One region of the Synechococcus sp. SYN20 genome, then DNA from elsewhere that is predicted to be linked to it. Evidence: predicted binding sites of a transcription regulator. Region 1 holds the regulator's gene; the other holds the start of a gene.
The links. The regulator NtcA, encoded in region 1, controls nitrogen genes in cyanobacteria. The targets are predictions, from matches to a motif close to GTANCNNNNGNTAC.
Positions count from the first base shown of each region.

Region 1 (7,923 bases):
GCCTGATCAGAAGCGTCACAATCGCAGTTTGGAGCGGCTTCTTCGAGAAGCTGAGCTTGCGGCTGCGTTGCTTGGGCCTCGGGCGAAGGCTCTGATGCCCAGCCACGAGCAGGCCAGCGATTGGCGACCTCTGCTGTTCCAACAATTTCATGACATCCTCCCGGGCACATCGATCCCGGAGGTGTTTGAACAGGCTGAACCGATCTGGCGTGATGCTCGCCGCCGTGCGGCCCGTGGCCGAGATCAGCTGTTAGGCCATCTGTTCTCGTCGCATCAAGACGGGATGGCGTCAGATCCCGATCGCTCCCGTTGGGCTTGGTGCGGCTTGCAGCCCCTTGCGCACTGGTCACCGTTGTTGCGCTTGCCTCAAGGGCATTGGTCCAGCGCTGGGCAACTCCTTCCTGAGCAGGCTGCTCCTTCCGGTGGAGTTTGGGTGCAACTGCCTTGTTGCGAAGGCGTTTGCGCGCTTCCGCTGCAGCGCAGCCATGCGCCTCTGGGGTCGGCCTTGCCCGTGCGTCACCCCGTGAGTGTGGAGGTGGTGTCGTCGGGGGTATGGAGGCTGAGCAATGGTGTGGTGTCTGCGGATGTGAGCGCCCATGGGCTGATTCAGCTGCGCGACGCCAATGGTGTGCCACAGCTCAGCGAACCCATGCGATTGCTGCGCTTTTCCGATCGAGGGGAGTTCTGGGACGCTTGGGATCTGGCCGCTGATTACCGCCAACATCCGCTGCCGATGGCCGCAAACTGGTCGGCGGAATTCGTGGAGTCGGGCCCTCTGACAGCGCGGATCGTGCTGCGCACGGTTGCTGGATTGAGCAAGGTCCGCTTGGACCTGTTGCTGCAGGCCGATTCGCCTTGGATCGAGGCCCAGCTCAGTGTCTACTGGCAGCAGACCCATGAATTGTTGCGGCTGGAATTGCCGTTAAAGAGCCCTGCTGTGCGTTGGGCTGCTGATACGAGTGGTGGAGTGATCGAGCGACCAGCACAAGTCTTCACTCCTTTTGAACAAGAGCGTTGGGAAGTGCCTGTGATCTCCTGGCTGGCTGCAGAAGCAGAAGCTCCCGGGGGTGGGTTGGCTGTCTTGCTGGATGGTCCTCAAGGTGTCGATGCCAGCGCGAACCATCTGGGAGTGTCCCTGCTTCGAGGTCCAACCTGGCCTGACCCTTCAGCCGATCATGGATGGCACCGACACCGGTTGGCCTTGATGCCAGCGATGTTGGGTTGGAACCGCAGTGGTGTGGCCCAGGCCGCGATTCGATTCAGGGAGCCCGGATGGATGGGACCTGTTGCGCTGGATCAGCGTTGGCAAGGGCTTCCCGCTTTGCCCATCGGCCTGGTGCCGATTTCAATCCGATCAGCGCAGGGTGATGGGCAAAGCGATAAGGCGGTTCAAATTGAGTTGCTCAATCCAGGACCAGCGCGTCAGCGTTGGTGCCCGGGGAGCGATTGGAGGCTGAGCTGCGCCAAGTCCAGCGACAGGAAGACCGTCTGGGAGGTGCACCCTGGCGAGCTCACCACCTTGCTACTGGAGAACGTTCAATCCTCGTGATCATCAAATGGGTCGTCGAGATTTTTAGATGGAGGACCAAAGGCTGTGTAGACCCCCAATCCTGTTAACCCGAGCAGGGCTGCCAGCACGGCAATCGCCACTGACATAGCCGGGGACGAACTTTCCATCACAACTCTCCACAGGATCGACGCCTTTACGGGTCGGAGCCCCTACAGTATCGAGACTTAATTCCACCCGAGACTTCAGCGCTGCCATGGCTCAACGCACCCGTCTGGGCGATTTGCTCCGCCCCCTGAATTCGGAATACGGCAAGGTTGTTCCTGGCTGGGGAACAACACCAGTGATGGGCATTTTCATGGCCCTGTTCCTTGTGTTTCTGTTGATCATTCTTCAGCTGTACAACAAGTCACTGATCCTTGAAGGAATCAATGTCAACTGGAATGGCTTGGGTCTGGGCTGACATCAGGTCATGAATGTTTTCGGCATTGGTCTGCCAGAGATGGCCGTCATCGCGGCGGTCGCTCTCTTGGTGTTTGGGCCTAAAAGGCTTCCTGAGTTCGGCAGTACCCTCGGGAAAACACTCAAAGGGTTTCAGTCGGCCTCAAAGGAGTTCGAACGTGAAATCAATAAGGCCATGGCTGACCCCGTACCCGAAGGGGATCAGGCCAAGGCTCTAGAAGCACCAGTTGAGACTGTTGTAACTCCAGTGGTTTCTCCAAAATCAGAGCCAACATCCCCCTCCGATTGAGTCGATGAATCGCGGTGATCTCCGCTTAGTGGTGGGGTTGGGGAACCCGGGCAATCGCTACGCCAACACACGACATAACGTTGGCTTTATGGCCTTAGAACGCCTGGCTTCTCGGGAGGGCGGAGGCTTTCGTTCTATGCCCAAGCTCCAAGGTCAGCTTGCTGATCTGGGTGTGGGGGACAAGAGATTGCGGTTGTTGATGCCCCAAACGTTCATGAACGACAGCGGGCGCTCGATTCGGGCAGCATTGGATTGGTTTGGGTTTGAGCTGCATCAGCTCTTGGTCCTCGTTGATGACATGGATCTGCCGCTTGGCCGTTTGCGTTTGCGGGCCCGTGGCTCTGCTGGTGGCCATAACGGTCTTAAAAGCACCATTCAGCATCTCGGTACGCAGGATTTCGCGCGCCTGCGGATTGGAATCGGTGCACCCGGACAAAATCCCAGTGAGCGCAAGGCACGAACGGTGTCGCACGTGCTCGGAAGTTTCAGTCGTGACGAAGAGCCCCTGCTCGACAAGGTTCTGTTGGAGGTCGTTGATGGTTTGGAAAGGATTCAGCGACAGGGTCTCGATCTTGCAGGGAATCACATCAATGGGCTTCAGCTGGCTCCCACCAATACCGAGGCGTGATGGCAGCGCTACCCGTTACCACCGCCCATCTGCGGGTTCAACGCCAGAGTTTTGCGGATCAATGTTTGGAAGGAGACGTCCAGGCTGGAGGCTTCAATTGGCAGTTCAGCTGGTTTTTTGATCGTGGCGAACTGAGTGTGGAGCCCTCCCTGGGGCGAGCCTTGATTCAAGACGCGCTTCTTCGTTTTCTTGTGAAATCTGACTATGACCTTGAGCCGGGAGGGGATTACACCTTCACCGTGAGGGCGCGTTTTTGAGTGGATCGGGACCTGGCCATTGCAAAGACCGACCTAAATAATGTTCGAGGATGACGAGCGCGGCGATGGCGTCGAGATCGCCAGATGGGATGCGCAGGCCTAAAGGAAGCAAGCGTTTCCAGCCCAGTGCAGGCCACAACTGCCAGTAACGCGCCCTGGCTCGCAAGGTAGTCCCGGTTTCGTCCACGACGCGGACCTTCAGGCTTGCGGGAAGTTGGTGTTGCCAGATCGTGCTGCTGGTGCCGTCACCGATGACCAGCTCAGCAATCTGATCGTCCTCGCCATGAGCGTCCACCATCCAGGATCGAAGCTGATCAAGCACCTCAGCGCTGGGTATCACCATGCCTTGAACCACGGTGTTCGTGGCGATGTCTGCTAACAGCAGCCCACATTTACTTCGGCCAGGATCCAGCGCTATGACGCGTGTCATTGGCTAAGGCGCAACTGGATGGCGATCGGATCTGCCGTTTCGCTGCGTCGTAAAGCGACTGCTTCGAGCGCTGCGAGTCCTCCGTTGCGGTCGATCAGTTCTTGGCCAAGCGCATTGATGGCATTGCCATCAAACTGCAACCCCTTGCTGAGCGAACCGCGTCGTTGCACCTCGGCCAATGTGGAGGCAAGGAGAAGATTGAGTCGGTTGCGAACGGCTTCAGGGTTGCGTTCATTGCTCGCCAGGGTGGTGCGGGCCAAGACCTCTCCCTCCCTTGTCACGGTGACATTGGGAAGCACTTCAGGGAAGGCGTACACAACGGTTTCTCCGAGCAGCACATTGGCGGCTGAACGGATATTCACAACCCAGGTGCCAGGTTTGCGAATCGTTTGCTCCAAGCGCTTGATGTCAGGTCGCGGAACTAGCAAAATTTGTCTTTCCGCGGGTTGGCCAGGGAGCACTTGTTGATAGGCCTGAAGATTGGCGTCTCGCAATAACTGATCGATGACCGTTTTTGCTTGATCGGGACGCTCGAGCTTCAGAGTCACGGTGGCAAGTGGCTGACCGCTGCTAATGGCGACGTTTCCGCGCCGCAGCGCCAAGAGCGTGTCCTCTAGTTGATTGAGTTCTTTCTCTCCACTGCGAATTTGCGTGCGCACGGCCGAGAGTTCCTGCTCGGTGCGTTGGATCTCAATATCTTTCGCATTCACGTCTTGGCTCAATCGCTGCCGCTCGGCTTCCAAGGATCGGGTTTGTTCCTGGAGGGGCTTCAGGGTGCGACGCAGTTCTGCCGCTCGTTGTTGTGCCGTTGTGAGCTCCTTGCTGGCTTGCCTCTGAGCGCTTTTGCTTGTTTTGAGGTCGGCGCGACTGCTCCGCAATTTGGCTTCGAGAGCATTGAGTTCAAACAGGCCCACCCTGAGCTGCCGACTCACTAACAGCAAGAGTCCAAGTGAAAGCGCACTAATCAGGCTGCCCGTTAAAACCGTGATCACCACGGCCGTGCGCTTTGGACGCAGTCCAAGCAAGCTCAGCCGAGCTTTCCCCACACGAGAACCAAGGCGGTCTCCCAGGGTTGAGAGCACGCCTCCAAGGACTAGCAGAGCAAGAAGTAGGAACCAGCCGGTCACGGTGAACGAAGGATCAGAGTTCGGACGGGAGCTCCATCTTCACCTGCATGGTCAGCTGAACCGTTTAGCGAGAGCGATTGGATCGAGAACAGTGATCTTTTTGCGATCGATATCCACCAGGCTCGATGACTTGAGATCACCCAGGAGACGCGTGATGGTAACGCGCGTGGAACCGATGGCTTCGGCGATGGCTTGGTGTGAGAGGCGTAGGTCAATGGTGATGCCCCGTTGACCAGGAACTCCGAAATCTCGACAGAGCACCAACAGAAAACTCACCAGCCGAGATGACATGTCTCGATGGGTGAGGGTTTCGATCATCGTTTCGGTCTGGAGAATCCTGCTGGATAGACCCTGCAGTAAAAGCAAGCCCACACTGGTGTCAGCTTCGATGGCCTGCCGGACTGATGTGGCTGGAGCCGTGACCATTTCCACTCTTGTGAAAGCGATCGAGTGATAAAAACGATCGGAACGGTGACCTGTCAGTAACGACAGAACGCCAAACAAACTGTTTTCTCGTAAGAGGGCAACCGTGATTTCTTCGCCAGATTCATAAACCCTGGAAAGGCGGACGGCCCCGCGCCGAATCAGGTACACCTTTTCTGCAGGGTCCCCGGGGAAAAAGATGGTTTTCCCACGTTCCACCATCTCAGAGTTGGCACCATCGAGTCCCCGAATGACATCTTGAAGCGTGCGGCTGGAAGGAACCGCGGGACTTCCGAAGCTCGAGCCCGCCGGGCGCATTGTTGGTGGTGCGTAGCGGCTGAAGCCGCGGCTGACCTCGGCCATGGTCCCTATTCGTATGTCGGGATGCTATGGATCAGCCCCTCCTGTTCATGTAGCAAGGAACACGAAACTCGGCATTTTCACCTACTGGAGAGAGCTAAATTCTGACCGTGCATGATCTGCTTGAGGCCAGGCTCGGCGAGGTCTAGTAGGTCATTGAGCTGCTGACGGCTAAAAGGAGCTCCTTCGGCAGTGCCCTGCAGTTCCAGCAAATGCCCTGCTCCGTTCATCACAACGTTGAGATCCACATCGGCTTGGCTGTCTTCGCTGTAGTCGAGATCGAGAAGGGGGCGTTTGTGAATCACCCCAACGGAGACGGCGGCCACTTGGGATTGGACGGGGTTGGTGTTGAGAATTCCTTGTTGAACCAGTCGCTCACAGGCTCGTTGAAGCGCGACCCAAGATCCGCTGATCGCAGCGGTGCGGGTGCCTGCATCCGCCTGAATCACATCGCAATCGATTCTCAACGTGTTCTCGCCGAGGGCTTCCATGTTGATGGCTGCGCGCAGGCTGCGGCCAATCAGGCGCTGAATCTCCTGGGTGCGTCCGCTCAATTTGAGCAGTTCTCTGTTTTGTCGCTCTGGAGTGGATCCAGGCAGAAGTCGGTATTCGGCGCTGAGCCACCCCTGGCCTTGATCTTTGCGCCAGCGAGGCACCCCTTCTTGATGGCAAACGCTGCAAAGAACAGCGGTGCGTCCGCTGTGGATGATCACTGAACTCAGGGCAAATCCCATGGGATCCCAGCTGATCGAAAAGGGGCGAAGCTCGCCCGGCTGACGTCCGTCATTGCGAGAGGTGTCGGTCATGAGCCCAGGGTGTGGAGGTTCTTTGAGCCTGCCAGTTGGCTCGGCACACCATGGATGGTGTCAAAGCACTTGTGTCTTGCACTTTCACCGCTAGATTCATCCACATCCGGATTTGCCGGACATCGGCGAATGTGATGACCGTCAGCCTCAGCCCTACCCATCATTCTCGTGAGTCGCGGACTGTTGACCACAGGACTCTTGAGCAAGCAGGGCTTCGAAGACTTCCTTCCGTAGAAGTTCGTCCACCCCTGCATTTGGTGGCTCCAGAAGGTCAGCTTCAGGTGCATACCGCTTCATTTCGGGGGAGTTTTTCTGGTGTGCTGAGCCAGGCGCTGCGGACGGCAGGCCTGGGTAGCAATGTTTTGATCGCTCAGTTCCTCAAGGGTGGAGTGGGACAAGGTCCCCAGAGCAGCCTCACCCTGTGCGATCGGCTCCGATGGTTGCGGCCTTCCGTGACGGAATGCCTTTCAGATCCTGCTGCTAGCCGCGATGACGAGGTCAAAGAGGCTGTTCAGTCGGTCTGGGAGATCTGCAAAACCCATCTTCTAGAGGGCACGTTGGACCAACTCGTGCTGGATGAGATTGGCTTGGCGATCGAGCTTGGCTATTTGAGCCATGAGGATGTCTTGTCGGTGTTAGAGCAAAGGCCATCAGCCATGGATGTGATCGTGACCGGGCCCGCGATCCCTGCAGAGATGATGGAGATGGCTGATCAAGTCACGGAATTGCGTCGAGGTTTCTAATGCTGAAAAACGATCGCTGGATTACGGATCAGGCTGGGGCAGGCATGCTCGAGCCTTTTCAAGATGGCTTAGTGCGCCACTTGGATCCGGATCAACGCAAGAGCCCGGTTCTTAGTTTTGGCTGCTCGTCGTATGGCTACGACTTGAGGCTCTCGCCTAAGGAGTTTTTGATCTTTCGCCATGTCCCTGGCACGATCATGAATCCCAAGCGATTCAACCCTGACAATCTTGAATCCACGCCCATTCATCACGATGATGATGGGGACTATTTCATCCTTCCAGCACATTCGTATGGCCTCGGTGTTGCCCTTGAAAAGATGCGGGTGCCGCCCAACATCACGGTTATTTGTCTGGGCAAGAGCACCTATGCCCGTTTAGGCATCATTGTGAATACCACTCCAGCAGAGGCTGGCTGGGAGGGACATCTCACCCTGGAATTTAGTAACAGTTCTGGAGCTGATTGTCGTATTTATGCCAATGAGGGGATCTGCCAGTTGTTGTTTTTTGAAGGTGATCCTTGTGAGACCACCTACAGCGACCGACAAGGTAAATATCAGCATCAGCCCGAGCGCGTCACGCTGGCCAAGATCTGAACGTCAGCGCATGATTGCTTCCTGAAAAGTGCTTCCTAAGTATTCATTAGGGGGCGAGCCGGGCCTTATGCAGTCTTGTTTTTTCGTACCAGCCTGCAAATTCTGGAGTCCAAGCCTTGAGATGGGGCCACATCAGATCGCAGAGCTCGCGGATTTCTTGCTGAGCATCGAGCTTGGCGCGTAGATCCATGAAATGCAGGAAGGCTCTGAGCGTGAAGCTCACCACAAAATGTTGCCTGTAATCGAAGGGGAGAATGCCGCGGGCATGTTCTTCTGCAAAGCCGGCCTGAAGCAATTC
Region 1 is NZ_CP047959.1:353,014-360,936, forward strand. Features, by position in the region: gene SynSYN20_RS01740 (alpha-mannosidase) at 1-1,549, shown strand, start outside; gene psbN (photosystem II reaction center protein PsbN) at 1,537-1,677, opposite strand; gene psbH (photosystem II reaction center phosphoprotein PsbH) at 1,764-1,970, shown strand; gene SynSYN20_RS01755 (TatA/E family twin arginine-targeting protein translocase) at 1,980-2,258, shown strand; gene pth (aminoacyl-tRNA hydrolase) at 2,263-2,886, shown strand; gene SynSYN20_RS01765 (DUF3146 family protein) at 2,886-3,143, shown strand; gene SynSYN20_RS01770 (resolvase) at 3,121-3,573, opposite strand; gene SynSYN20_RS01775 (DUF3084 domain-containing protein) at 3,570-4,700, opposite strand; gene ntcA (global nitrogen regulator NtcA) at 4,752-5,486, opposite strand; gene rph (ribonuclease PH) at 5,564-6,289, opposite strand; gene SynSYN20_RS01790 (cob(I)yrinic acid a,c-diamide adenosyltransferase) at 6,424-7,032, shown strand; gene dcd (dCTP deaminase) at 7,032-7,625, shown strand; gene thyX (FAD-dependent thymidylate synthase) at 7,672-7,923, opposite strand, start outside.

Region 2 (7,923 bases), 1.3 Mb from region 1:
AAGAATGACGGCAATCCAAACCGCCACATAACCGCGCAGGCTTTTCAACAGCACGAGATAGCTGAGAGGTAAAAAAACGATGCTGTTGCCGATGAGATGACCTAGATCTCCATGGCTGAATGGTGCGGTGAGCAGGGTCCACCAAGGCGTTCCAGGCCCCATGGCCAAATTCCATCGTCCGCCTAGCAAGAGTTGATCGATGCCTTCCTGCAGCCAGGACAGACCTAACAGGACCAAGGGAAGAAGGATCACTGCACTCTGAATGTCACTCCCATCACCGCGGTGATGTCTTTGTCGATGGTGCTGGTGTCATAGGAGCCATAGCTCCCCATTTTTGTGGAGTTCGGCACGGTGATTTGGAAGGTGCCTGTGTCTGCATTGGTAATGGCTCCAATACCGGAGCCAGCCTGACCTGCGATCGCAATCGCTCGATCTCGAGCATCGGCAGTTGCTTTGGCAAGCATGTCGACGCGTTTTTCAGCCAGCTTTGTATAGGTATAAGCCGGTGGCTGAATTGCTAACGACACTCCGTCGCCAATCAGATTGCTAATGGTGTTTGATGCCTTACGGATTAACGCCACATCTGAGCTGCCAACGTGGATGGACTGACGTGCTGTCCACTCCGTGTTGGTCAACATCCCGGTGACACGGTTGCGAATGTCGTTGCGATCAGTCCGTAAAATGGTGAGTTGGGTGCTGTTTTCGGGGATGCCCGCGTCTTGCAGAAAGGCGAGCGTCCGCTTCAAATCAGGTTGCAGATTTTGATAGGCCTGCTGCTGGCTCAGACCGTTGCCACTCACGGTCACGGTCCAATCTGCATAGTCGCTACGAAGCCTTTCGGTGCTGGCACCGGTCACGGTCACGGTGTCTGTTGCGGTTCGAATCCCTTTCACGGCAACAGCTCCAGCCACAACAAGACCGCAGCTCAGCACCAGCATCGGCAACACCAGAGGAGGCGTTCGACGCCATAGTGAAAGCCGGTTCGGATTTGGGGACGATTGTTCTGGCACGGACTTTGGACTTTTAACCATTCCAACCGATCTGTGGATTGGGATGTGTTTTTCGCGATCACAACTGTGACTGGCTATGACCCAATTCAAGACCCATAAGTCATTAATGCCAAAAAGCACTGAGGTGATCGTGATCGGCAGTGGGATTGGCGGCTTGTGCTGTGCCGGACTCACTGCTCGAGCTGGTAAGGAGGTTTTGGTTCTTGAAGCTCATAGTCAGCCAGGCGGGGCTGCTCATGGCTTTGAACGCCAGGGCTATCGCTTCGAATCTGGTCCATCCCTATGGAGTGGGTTGTCGCGTTGGCCAAGCAGTAACCCGCTCACCCAGATCCTGCGTGCCTTGGATCAGCCTTTGGATGTGGTGAGTTACAAGGATTGGGATGTCTTGTTTCCGGAAGGCCATCTCCGTGTTGGGGTGGGAGGCGATGGCTTTGAACGCGTGGTGCAAAGGCTGCGTGGACCTGAGGCTGTAGCTGAGTGGCAGCGGTTTACAGAGGTGCTGCAGCCGATCGCAGCCGCCGCAGATGCCTTGCCGTTGCTGGCATTGCCGGCATCCGTTGATGGGATTGGTCCTCTGTTGAGACGGAGTGGACGCCTGGTGCAGCATCTTCCAGCCATCCGCCATCTAAGTGGTGCATTCGGACCTCTAGTGGACCGTCACTTGCAGGATCCATTCCTGCGTCACTGGGTGGATTTGCTCTGTTTTTTGATCAGCGGTATGCCGATGGCTGATACCAACGCAGCCGCGATGGCCACCTTGTTTGGTGAGTGGTTTGACCCTCAATCTTGCCTTGATTTTCCGAAAGGAGGCAGTGCGGCCGTGGTTGATGCACTCGTGCGTGGCCTTGAGGCTCATGGCGGCAGCTTGAGGCTTGGCGAAAGGGTTCGTCAGGTGTTACTCGATGGGGATCGGGCCATTGGCGTGGAACTCAGCAATGGCGAGACGCTTTATGCCGACGTTGTGGTGAGCAATGCGGATGCCTGGGGTACAGCGGCTCTTTTGCCAGAGACGGCTGCGAAGGCTTGGAGACAGGACAGGCTGTCTACTCCTCATTGTCGTTCTTTTTTGCATCTTCATCTGGGATTTGATGCGAGTGGTCTTGAGGACCTACCGATTCATACCGTTTGGGTCGGAGACTGGGAACGTGGGATCGATGCTGATCGCAATGCTGTGGTGGTGTCGATTCCATCTGTGCTCGATCCCTCGATGGCACCGGAGGGACATCATGTGCTCCACGCCTATACCCCGGCCAATGAGCCCTGGACAAAATGGGCGGATCTCCAGCGGGGAACTGCGGCCTATCGGGAGAAACGTGGACAACGCTGTCAGGTGTTTTGGGATGTGTTGGAGCAACGCATTCCCGATCTGCGCAGTCGTTGCCAAGTGGTGATGGAGGGAACCCCTATCACTCACCGTCATTACCTCTCCACGGATCAGGGGAGCTATGGCCCTGCAATGTCAGCAGCCAAGGGGCTGTTTCCTGGGGTCACCACTCCCGTTAAGGGATTGCTGCAATGTGGATCGAGTTGTTTTCCTGGAATTGGTATTCCACCCGTTGCTGCGAGTGGTGCTATGGCAGCTCATGCGATCACAGGTCGCAGGGCTCAAAAGGATTTGCTTCGCTCACTAGATCTATAGGGATTCAGTTGATAGAAAACTCAGAAAGATTGATTTTTTAATGGTTAAAAGCTTGTGCATGTCAAGAAAAGAAATACACAAATTGCTTAATTCTTGATTCCATGCTTGTAGCTGTTGACTCTTCGATCATGCTTGTAATGTCTAATCATGAGGCAAATATCAATCAACTTGATTTGATTCCAATGCTGTCTTGATGCGCAAAATCAATTTATTATTGAATTCTTTTGAGTTGGTGGTGGAAATGATGATTAGCCGATACTTTTGCGGGCAACAACTGCAAAAAATGGATTGCCTTTCCCGCCAACTATTCCCATCAAACCAGCGGCTTTTGTTTCTTCCGCAAACACCCGTACGTCAGACCAACCATTGGCTTGGAGCACTGTGCCCACGTAGTCGAGATGCTGTCTGTCATCATTATCTGTCCAAACCTGTGGTGCTTTCGTAAAAAACATCCGATTCGAGAATGCAACGATTGCTGTTCCATTGGGTCTCGTGACTCGGAGCATCTCTGACGCGACATTTTCTGGTTGTGTCCAGTACTGCCAAGCAGCAACGGCCAGGCAGACATCAACGGATGCATCCTTTAGGGGGATCGTGGGCTCCAGATTCATGTCTTGAACGTAGTGGCTGTCGAGTCTTGGGTTGGCCACGAGTTCTGCCTCGTTCATGCCATGGCCAATTACGCGCTCGTAATGAATGTCTTCTGGTAGGTGACTCACCCAAGACGATCCCAGATCAAGCACAACAGCTCCGGATGGAATGTGCTCTCTGTAAAAACTGGTGAGACGTGTCCTAAAGCCTTCATCTAAATGCTGGACGAAGCGTGGTTCTGAATAAAAAACGCGATCAGGCTCGCGGTCGAGCTTGTATCGCTGGTCTTCAGTGAGAATTTGAACTGCCATGAGTGCATTTTGGCGAGTTTGTTGGCTGCCCTGCGAGTTCGAAGCCCTCACTCGTCTGGTGGAAGCTGTTGCCAACCGCTGGTCCAAAGCTCTTGGTTCTTGAGTTCGTTCCAGTGGATGCGTAGACGAACGCTTGCATCAAGCACTGCTTCTAATTCCACCCATCGGGATTGTCCTTTCCCTCCCTGAAGGATTAGGCGAAAATGGCGGAAGCCCTTCTGGGGCGTAACGCTTGTCCAGGATTTAGCAACAGTCCAGCTCATGGTTGAGGCCTAGGGATTTGTTCTTGAAAAGTGTTAATTCTGGCTCATCAATTGTGAGTTCTCAGCGTTGGTGACTTGTCAAACTATTTTGATTCTCAAGAGTATAAGTCGTGAGATTCCGCTGTGAAAATAAATTGTTTCGATTGTAAGACAGTCAATGCTCTGGGGAGTCTGTTTGAGTCTACAATCAAGTGAACTGAATCGGTACATTGGCCAAGCTAGCAGAAACTGGAGTTAAAAGTCTTCAGCAATTCAATACAGCAGGAAATGGCCGAATTGTTGCATTCCATAAGTCTATTTTGAATGGATTAATTAGAAAGTTTGGTCTCTCAGCCTATCAACTCTTATGGCTTTCCTTTTTAAAGGGAATCGTTCTTGCAATGGTTGCAATCTGTCTTTACTATGAGCTTCGTTAAAACCCTATATTAGTTTAATATGCTCTTTTGATCTAGGCTTTTCGGTTAATAATTTTAACCCTTGCTTGCAGGCGGAAAAGATTTGTATTATTGGTCTATGGAATCTATAATTATACTTTTGCTCAATTCTGAACGGTCAACTTATCGATCCCAGTGGCTTTTACCCACGCGGCAATCGCTTCAAGGTCATTGCGACTGGGAATGCATAAGCATCCACTACCTGGGTTGCAATGATGGATGCCGAGTCCGCTTCGGTCTGTTTTGAATTGCGGCTGTAGGTTCAACCAGATGTCTGCTCCCCATGGCTCGGGCTGCCCCAGCAGATAATCTCCAATTGGTAGAGCTGCTCCATTCCCTGGACTCCAGCGTCGATCAGCCGTTGGCTTCGTGTTGTATCCGCTGATGGCAGGCCAGCGGGCAAGGCGTTCGCTTCCTTGAAATAATTCGACCAGCCATTGGCCATTGTTGTTTGAGCCTGTGCTGGATAGACGCCTTGCTTTGAGCGAAAAGCTATCGCGATGACCCTGAAGAAGGGCTGGATTTGGACCTGTTTGGCCAGAATCAAGATTGTTTGGTTTTTGCGTATTGCTTCGTTTGATTTCATCTTTGCTTGCGGACTGCTTTGCGGAAATTCCTGGCTCGCAGCTCATGATTAACAGCAAGGGAGCTGCTAAGAACAGTCCTTTGATGATGTGAAGTGTTGCTTTGTAATGCATGGCTTTGCTGTTAGTTTCTCTGTGCTTTGACCTAAAAAACTTTTTATTGTTAGGCTTTTGCGCTTGTTTGTTAGTGAATTTTGATGATTCACTCCTTTGTAAGCCATGCATTGCCTTTTGAGACTTTTTAGGACTAGCTGTTTTGAACCTAAGTATTGCATGATCACTTGCTAAATAATCGGTTTCGGTTCATGCCGGTTTTTTGGCTATGAACGAGAGGTCTTGCTACCAAGAAGTGGTGTTCTTTTTTAGTGATATGAAGCATTTGGTTCGTGTTGGTGTTGTGGTGTCTGGGGTAGCCACGATTTCATCCCTGCAATTGTTTGCGGGTCCTGCAATGGTCTCTGCAAAAACGATTGCTCGTGCACAGGGTGTGTGCCGATTGATGAGTGGTGGTGCTGTTGCCTTTCAGGGGCATTGCGTAAGTCAACAAAAGGTCAATGCTGGCAACACTGTGTTGGTGATCAAGCTTGACAATGGCTCCACCTATCGCTTTCGCGGACCTTCCAAGGAGGCTCTGCAAATTGAAACATCCTCTGGCTTGCACAACGCGCAATTTCGTGATGGCGGCAATAGCAATGTTTTTGCATGGAACGACAGAGGTCAACCGCAACGCCTTGCTGTTCGTTTAGAAACCGCGCATGATCCGAGTCCTCGCTATGACAATTCTTCAACGAGTACGGGGTCTGCAATTGGAGCGTTTGCTGGAGCTTTGATCGGAAGTTTGATTCAAGGTCACTCTGGTCATGGCGGGGGAAATCAGCGCCAGCATGCAGAGTCAACCTGTCTTCGCGCGGTATCGAATCAGGTTGGGCGAAGGCGTGATTCGCTCCAGATCGTTGGGACTGAATCGTATAAGGGAGGATTTTCAGTACGCGTCAATGTTCCTCGTACAAAGGCGCCCTGGCTTTGCCGTGTGAATGGTGAGGGTCATGTGGTGGACGTGGAGCACACCCATCCCAATGGTTTCCTTTGATCCTGATTTGTGTCTTTGTATCGAAGTGAACGACGAACTAGTTGACCAATCAGTATGTTTATGCTGTAGCAATCGCTACGCATTGCATCGTTCACCTCGTTTTCGCGAGGCGCAGACCAACCCAAGCCAAGGAACGGGGACTTGGGCTTTCTCGGAGAACAACATGAGCACTCTTCTTTACAGAGGTCAGTCCTACGCAGCACATCAGCCCTCTGCGGCTAAATCCTGTGTGGAGCTCACCTATCGCCACGAGCATTACAACACTTGCCGTGAACAGATCAGAGCTGAAATGCAGCAGCATCCAGTTTTGAGCTACCGAGGTATTCGTTACTCCAAGTAACTAAGCCCCCATCTCCACCATTTTCGGTGATTGAGTTTGTTGCCCGGTTGCTTAAATGCAATCGGGCTTTTATTTTGAGTATTCAGAATGACCTTAACCTGACCTTATTTGTCCCAGACACTCTTGCAGTTTGCTTTTTTATATTGTGCTTTTGCTTTGCGATAGCTTTTGTTTTGTTCTGATAGCTCATCGCTAGCTTTTTTTGCGGCTTCACTATCCCCCTTGCTTGAAATGATGTAGCGATTGATGCTCATTCTTGAGCCAAGGCTATTCATGATTCTTGTGAGTAGCTCACATTCTGTTGTCGCTTGACTTTTGCCTGCTTGCCAGCTCATAAGTGTCAGTATGACTGCAGCTATTGAGATTCTCATGGTTTGATACGTCAGTTTTGACGTTGATGTTGATGCGTTGCTGTGCGCTCTACCTTAGATCTCCCTTATCATCAACTTTAGAATTATTGCAATAACACCTTCTCATGAGTCAGCGAACAATTGCGATTACTGGAGCCTCTGGAAAAACAGGGTTTCGGATTGCTGAGGAGTTGATGGCTTACGGAGACTGTCCGCGTTTGTTGCTGAGGTCTGAGTCGGTGATTCCCGAAACCCTTAGCAATGCTGAACAAGTTCGGATCAGCTTGCAAGACCCAAGCGCTTTGGATGCAGCCTTAAAGGGTGTGGATGCCTTAGTGATTGCAACGGGTGCCAGGCCTTCGATTGATTTGTTAGGTCCGATGCGAGTTGACGCTTGGGGAGTGCGCTCTCAAGTGGAGAGTTGTTTGAGAGTTGGAGTGTCTAGGGTGATTCTCGTGAGTTCTTTATGTGCGGGGCGGTGGCGTCACCCCCTGAACTTGTTTGGTCTGATTCTTGTCTGGAAACGAATTGGGGAGCAGGCTCTGGAGAACAGCGGGCTGGATTGGACGGTCATTAGGCCAGGTGGTCTTAGTGAAAGAGAGCAATCACTGGAGGAAGAGGGGGTGTATTGGACAGGTCCTAATCAGCAGGAGAAGGATTCCATTCCAAGGCGTCTTGTTGCCCGTTGCTGCGTAGAGGCATTGAATACGCCGGCTTCGATCGGGAAGATTCTTGAAGTGACAAGCAGTGCCTCTCGCCCACTGATCGCTCTTCCCGAAGCATTATTGAGTATTGATTCCTAGAGACCAGGTCCTCTGGATATGCGATAAATCAGTGATCAGAGTTTGACTTCTGATCATTGCAATCAAGTTGAGAAGATGGGCCGCCACCCATCTTTTTTAATGGCTTGTGACTTCAGTTTTGATGACCTTATGTCCATCGAACAGGGTCTTTGGAGAAATGATGGAGGCATGAATCGGTTTCATTCCCTAGTAAGTCGCGGCTAATCGTGAGACAGATTGCATTGAGAGGCAATGCAAATGTGCTTCCATCTCCATCGAATGGACCTTCAACGTAGGCACCAATGCGTTCGGCCATTAAAAAGCCAAGGAACAACACGATCCCGGTGATGCTACCGACTACAGATGTCCCATCTGTTTTGAAGTTCAACAGGAGCTGGAACCCGAAGATCCAGCTCAACATGCGAACAAAAACGTCGTAACTTGCAGGCAATGGCGTATTTCTAATTCTCTCAAGGCCACCGATTGCGTCAACGGTGGCATTGGCAATGTTCATTAATTGTTCTCTACC
Region 2 is NZ_CP047959.1:1,776,362-1,784,284, reverse strand. Features, by position in the region: gene SynSYN20_RS09460 (rhomboid family intramembrane serine protease) at 1-252, opposite strand, end outside; gene SynSYN20_RS09455 (SIMPL domain-containing protein) at 249-1,031, opposite strand; gene SynSYN20_RS09450 (NAD(P)/FAD-dependent oxidoreductase) at 1,117-2,649, shown strand; gene SynSYN20_RS09445 (methyltransferase domain-containing protein) at 2,898-3,551, opposite strand; gene SynSYN20_RS09440 (TIGR02450 family Trp-rich protein) at 3,599-3,814, opposite strand; gene SynSYN20_RS09435 (hypothetical protein) at 4,353-4,880, opposite strand; gene SynSYN20_RS09430 (hypothetical protein) at 5,155-5,922, shown strand; gene SynSYN20_RS09425 (DUF4278 domain-containing protein) at 6,086-6,262, shown strand; gene SynSYN20_RS09420 (hypothetical protein) at 6,367-6,537, opposite strand; gene SynSYN20_RS09415 (SDR family oxidoreductase) at 6,738-7,415, shown strand; gene SynSYN20_RS09410 (bestrophin family ion channel) at 7,543-7,923, opposite strand, start outside.
Region 2: a site for NtcA is predicted at 5,988-6,001, ahead of SynSYN20_RS09425 (DUF4278 domain-containing protein). Genes of this name have one in related genera too.